DNA from 2 places in the Lysinibacillus sp. BSL11 genome. Region 2 is predicted to be linked to the other one. Evidence: riboswitches for the same ligand, from Rfam matches in the RefSeq annotation. Region 2 holds a riboswitch; the other holds the start of a gene.
What was found. Region 2 has a riboswitch for cobalamin ahead of RCJ95_RS16775 (ABC transporter substrate-binding protein). Riboswitches for the same ligand answer to the same signal wherever they lie in the genome.
Positions count from the first base shown of each region.

Region 1: it holds a riboswitch for cobalamin, as region 2 does, so the genes downstream of both, cobT (nicotinate-nucleotide--dimethylbenzimidazole phosphoribosyltransferase) here and RCJ95_RS16775 (ABC transporter substrate-binding protein) in region 2, are expected to answer to the same signal.

Region 1 is NZ_JAVGCX010000002.1:309,128-312,331, forward strand. Features, by position in the region: gene RCJ95_RS04245 (trimeric intracellular cation channel family protein) at 1-517, shown strand, start outside; gene cobT (nicotinate-nucleotide--dimethylbenzimidazole phosphoribosyltransferase) at 615-1,670, opposite strand; cobalamin riboswitch at 1,760-1,935, opposite strand; gene RCJ95_RS04255 (ABC transporter ATP-binding protein) at 2,032-3,204, opposite strand, start outside.
Region 2 is NZ_JAVGCX010000014.1:24,936-28,139, forward strand. Features, by position in the region: gene RCJ95_RS16765 (S9 family peptidase) at 1-290, opposite strand, end outside; gene RCJ95_RS16770 (precorrin-3B methylase) at 362-1,039, opposite strand; gene RCJ95_RS16775 (ABC transporter substrate-binding protein) at 1,091-2,083, opposite strand; cobalamin riboswitch at 2,247-2,433, opposite strand; gene RCJ95_RS16780 (GTP-binding protein) at 2,616-3,204, shown strand, end outside.

The DNA of each region.
Region 1 (3,204 bases), on a different contig from region 2:
CGGTGTATATATACTTGGTATTGTGACTGCTTTTGGTGGAGGAGCTATTCGAAATTTACTCATTGGACTACCTGTCACAACACTTTGGGGACAGGATATGATGTTTCAAATAGCGCTTGCTGCGATTACGATATTCTTTATTTTTCCACATCATCTGATTCAACATTGGCATCGTTGGGGTAACTTCACAGATGCGATTGGCTTATCAGCATTCGCTATTCAAGGCGCACTCTATGCTGTCAAGCTTGATATGCCAGTGAGCGCAGTCATTGTAGCTGCTGTTTTGACAGGTTCAGGTGGTGGTATTGTACGAGATTTATTAGCTAGAAGAAAACCATTAGTTCTCCGTGATGAAGTTTATGGAGTTTGGGCAGCTCTTGCTGGACTGTTAATCGGTTTCGAGGTTTTTACAGGGGACATTTTCCTTTATATTTTATTCGCAGTGATTACAGTTTTACGTATCTTTTCCTATATGATGAAGTGGCGCTTGCCATTACGTAAATTAAATCGAGCATAAACACCATTCAGCCAATGACCAAAAATTAAGTCATTGGCTGTTTTATTGTTTTAGCTAATGTTTCATTCCTTATATGATTAAAAAAGAGACATTTAACTTACCTTTTTAACAACTGCATTGATTCTTCTAAAGTCACCATGTTTTTCATCATCGAGCAAGCTGCATCTAAAATAGGAAAGGCTAAGGCTGCTCCAGAACCTTCGCCTAAACGCATATTCATGTGCAACATCGGTTCAATGCCTAGTAATGCAGCGGCAATTTTAGCCCCTGGTTCCTCTGAGGCATGGGAAGGAATAATATAATCTTTTACTTTTGGTTCTAGCTTATAAGCAATGAGCGCGGCAATAGTTGAAATAAATCCATCAATGACAACAGGTTTACGATGGACAGCAGCGCCAAGTATAATGCCTGTCATCGCCCCTATCTCTAATCCTCCAACCTTAGCCAGAACATCAATAACATCATTTGGATTAGGCTTATTTAAGGTAATTGCTTTTTCAATAACTGCTGCTTTATAGGCAATGCCTCCTTGGCCTACTCCTGCACCAAACCCCGTTACTTCGATAGGCTTGCATCCCGTCAAAACAGCTAATATCGCAGCACTTGGTGTTGTATTGCCGATGCCCATTTCTCCAGTCCCAAGTACATCAGCACCTTTTATGATTTCCTCAGTGGCCACCTGGATTCCTACTTCTATCGATTGAATGGCTTCTTGTTTGGCCATAGCTGGACCTTGTGCCATGTTATCGGTACCGTATTTAATTTTATGAATAAGGACTCCTGCATCAAGTGGAATATCTTCTTTTACCCCAACATCTACTGTGACAACCTTTGCATTGGTAATGCCCGCAATCGCACAAACGCCTGTACCTCCCTTAGGAAAATTTAATGTTTGAAAGACCGTCACATCTTGTGGATTCGTGGTTACACCTTCCTCGCAAACACCATGATCTGCAGCACAAACAATTATGACTTTTTTATCAATCACCGGAAATAATTGTCCAGTTATGCCAGAAAGCTGCACTGCAATGGACTCTAGTTTTCCTAAACTGCCAGGGGGTTTACATAGGGCATCTATACGCTGTCTAGCTTGCTCCATCACCTTCAGGTCAGCACCTTGGATGTTTTGTATCGTGTCTTGTAGTAATTGCATGATAATTGCTCCTCTCTTTTTAAGACAAAAAGAAAAAGTCTGTAGTTTATTGTCATGACAAATAAACTACAGACTTTTCCATCATCTATATCTTCTAAAGCATGTAGGCAGGTCTCCTGGCTCAAGTTCAACATCTCATAGCACCTTCCCAGCAATTCGCTAGTGGCATACACTATGAAACTCCCTTATACAGTGGCGGGTCCGCTAAAGCTTTTCACTTTATTCCCTATTCTCCCAAGTGGGCACCTATTGCTTTTATGTAATTATGTTAAATCTACTTTACAACTTTTTTAGTGTCAAGAGGAAAAATTTTTTTGAGTGTTAACTTAGTACAACCAGCTATTCAAACAATTTAGGCTTATTAAGAGCTTGTAACAACAAATGAATCCCTCTCGTTCACCTGATTGTTATTAACTTCAAATATTTTATCTGCTTCACTTATTAAAACAGGGTGATGAGTAACCAATATAACAGTCTTTTGTTTTTCTTTATTTAAATATAAAAGTAATGTTTCTATATTTATTTGGTTGTCTTTATCAAGCGCAGAAGTAATCTCGTCAAACAAATAGATATCCGCATCTCTTAGAAGCGATCTTGCTATTGAAAGTCTTTGCTGTTGCCCAGTAGATAATTCAAGCCCATTATGCCCAATAAGAGTTTCAAATTTATAGTCCAACGTTTCTATATATGAATAAATGTTAACCATTTTACAAATTTGAATTAATTCTTCATCCGTTGCATTCGGCTTTGCTAATAACAAATTTTCCCTTATTGTCCCTGTCATTATAAAATGCTCTTGCGTTACCAAACATACCCTTTTTCTATAAACATCATTAGGAATATATCTAATATTTTGATTGGATAGAAATATTTCACCCTGATAATTAATGTATAAACCTGATAATATATTCAATAATGTCGATTTACCTGATCCGCTTTCTCCCTTAATCAATACAATTTTCTTCAAAGGTATTTGGAAATTTATATTTTCTAAAACTGGAGATAATGCATTAGTATAGGTAAAGCTTACATTCCGTAACACTATTTTGTCTTTTCTAAAATGATGCGATGAATTTACATAGTCTGATACTATCAATTTCCTTATATTGTATTTATTGTCTCCCATTAAGTTTTTTACTCTATTTACAGACACAATTGCTTCTTGTAAAAAGGAATTTAGTTGAGAAAATCTTAAAAATGACTGACTAAAGTTATTGGCATAGGTTGTGAATGCTATTAATACTCCTAAGGTGAGGCTGCCTTTATAAATAAAGTAGGCACCTATAATAAGGATAATTAAATAACTTGTAAAGTTTAATAATTCTATTATTGATCCTGATTTTATACTTAAACGCATTTTATCAAGAGTATTTTTGTATAATAAGGTAATTCTCTTTTGATAGTTATCTATGGCGTTTATCTCATTATTAAATATCTTAAATAATTTAAATGATGACAGTATTTCTCCCAGATAGGTTAAATAAGAATCTAAATCTTTTTTGATGGCAGTATCCGTCATCCTTATTTTTTTTCC
Region 2 (3,204 bases):
TTCGAAAGAACATAAATTTGTGACTTACCTGTTCTCGTTGACAAAAATGCAATTTGACTGCCATCTGGTGACCAAACAGGGGAACTCGTTCTATCTTCACCAAATGTCCATTGCTGTGGTGTTTTGTCCTTCAAGTTTATGTAAAACAAATTCGATATATAGTCATTTTTCTTCTCGTCCATACGAGTCTCTACATAAACTACCTCTGTCCCATCTGGTGAAAGCTGTGGATCTGCTACTGATTTTAAGCGATAAAGATCTTCTGGTTGAATCCCTTGTTTCGATGTCATGTTCTTGCTCCTTTGTATTGTAATTTTCTGTGCCTTACTACAATACTTCGACACCCTAAGTAATATTCCTGCTATTTAATTGAATTTTTTACTAGTTCCCAATATTCTGCGGACTTTGTTCTGCGATAAAATTTGTAAAAGGGCTCATTTGGGCGAGCATGCTCCTTATATAGGTTGATCAGGTGCAGTAAAAAATCTTCAATTTGTGTGACGTCTACCCTCTTAGCGAATAACGTACCAGCCTGTGCCTTTGCTCCCATCGGTACTGCCCCTAAATAGACATCAAAGCTTTCTTGTTGGTAAACGAGTCCAATATCATCATAGACAGCATTGTAGCAAGCTGATGCACAGCCATTAATATTGACACGCACTCTTGCAGGTACCTTCATCCCCGCTATGGCATGATAGAGCTGTTCGGTTATCGGCGCAGCCTCCATTTTCTCCCCATCACAAAAATCGCAGGCCTTCATGGCCATGATTGGACCAGAGGGAGCAACATAGAGACCTGCTTCCTGTAAGGCTTGCACCGCTTCTGTGGCATCGCACGTTGGTATGGATACGAGTATACTATAGGAAGCAGAATATTTTATCGCCCCCTTTTCGCCAGCAATTTCGGCTATTTTTTGAAGTTGTGCAGACGTATAATGCTTATTAATAATGCCAGGGCTAACGGCTAGACGGGTAAACTCACCATGATGGTTCAGTGTCTCAAATGTTTGATCAGGTACATTTTTTTGAAATGCATTCATTTTTATCGCTCCTTATAAAAAAGGAGCTAGCAAAACGCTAGCTCGAATGGATTAAAAGTTTTCAGGATAGAAGCCCTTGGCTAAAATTTCAATGGCCTCTGCTGCACGAACCCCTTCAGACGCTGCTGAAAGTGGCAGGATGACAAAGCGCTCATTTTTGACCGCTTCCATCTCCTTCAATGCTGGATCATTTTTTAAGAATTGGATCTTTTGGTCTGCCGTTGTTTCACCGTAATCAATCACGACAACTACCTCTGGGTTGCGGTCTACTGCATCTTCCTTCGACACAGTTGTCCATCCTGATTCCACATCACCAAAGATATTTTGACCACCCGCGATTGTCACCAGCTCATTCATAAAGTTTTGACCAGCTGTAAATACATCCTTTTCACCGCTATCAAACACAAGAACACGTAATTTTTCGCTATCTTTTGGTAATTTAGCTTGTACTGCCTCTACATCTTTCGTCATTTGCTCAATTAAAGCTTCGCCACGATCCTCAATACGGAAAATCTTCGCGATATGGCGAATATCAGTGAAAATATCCTCTAATGTTGGCTTTGTCATGTTGGAAGCCGTATGTAAATACGTATGGATGCCTAATTCTTCAAGCTCTTCTGGTGTGCCTACACCCTTTTCGCCAAAGCCACTTTTCCAGCCTGCATATAGGAAATCTGCCTCGGCATCAATGACTTGCTCCTTCGTTGGGTATTGATCGGAAAGCACAGGGACTTTGTCGTATGCCTCTTGCAGTGGCTCATAGATTTTATCATCTAAGTAAGCTGTCCCTACCATAGAATCCTCTAAGCCAAGTGCTAGCATAATTTCTGTCACATGCTGATTTAAGCTAATCGCTTTTGTTGGTGCTTCCGTATATGTTTGACTTGTGTCATTGTTTTCAATGGTTACTTCGGCTGCCGCCTCAGATGGCTCAACCTTTTCACCTTGTGCTGCTGATTCCGTTTTGTCTTTTGCATTACAAGCCCCTAAAACAGCGACCAAGGCAATGATCATCATTAGCCATATACTTTTCCATTTCTTCATGTCCTTTTCTCCTTTGTTGTTAAAATATAGAAAGAAATCAGAGATTTCTTTACTACCCAGGTGTTTGGAAGGGCATAAAAAAAACCCTCTTGTCGCCAAGAGAGTAGCATAGTGAAATAACGGTATATTACCTGTATCACTATCCCCATCCTCGTGGTTCTTAGTCAAAAAATACATACTGGCAGGTATCCTGGCTTAGGTTCATCATCTATACGCCTTCCCATAGTTTCACTACAGTGGCATGCTGTATAGACTCCCCATTTACAGTTGCGGGACAGCATCGGAATTGCACCGATTTCCCTTTTAAGCAAATGACAAATGCCATTTGCACCAATACGTTCTATAATGGTCAATACTATTGATAGACTAGCAGAAGAATATTTATCGCGCAATCAGTAGTATGACACTAAAAGTATAATCATCATTATATTAGCACTATTTCGACATAAAGACGAACTATTTTACAAGAAATATAGAAGCTAGTATTCTGTTACAATAAAAAGATAGCATTCTATAGAAACGAGGATTTCTTATGTACAAAACAATTGGTGTACTTGCGCACGTGGATGCAGGGAAAACGACCTTTTCTGAGCAAGTACTTTTTCATACAAATAGTATCCAAGCCCGTGGTCGAGTTGATCATCAGGATACCTTTCTTGATAATCACGAGCTGGAGCGCAGACGAGGCATTACGATATTTGCCGAGCAGGGGCGTATGAGCATTGGCAATGATACATACACATTGATTGATACGCCAGGGCATGTCGATTTCTCCCCTGAGATGGAGCGTGCCATTCGTGTGATGGATTATGCCATTATGATCATTAGCGCTGTCGAAGGGATACAAGGCCATACAGAAACAGTATGGCAACTTTTACGTCAATACCATGTCCCTACCTTCTTCTTTATCAACAAAATAGATCGTGAAGGTGCCAATGTGGAGGCTGTCATCAGCCAGCTTCGCAAAGATTGCTCACAGCATGTATTGTTCATCGATGAGCCACTGCGAGCAGACTATGTGTCAAATAGCATCATGGAATGGCTAGCGGAGCGCGACGAAGAATTGCTTGATGCCTTTCTGAATGAGTCATTGGAGCATGAACAGTGTCTTGCTCAGTTAC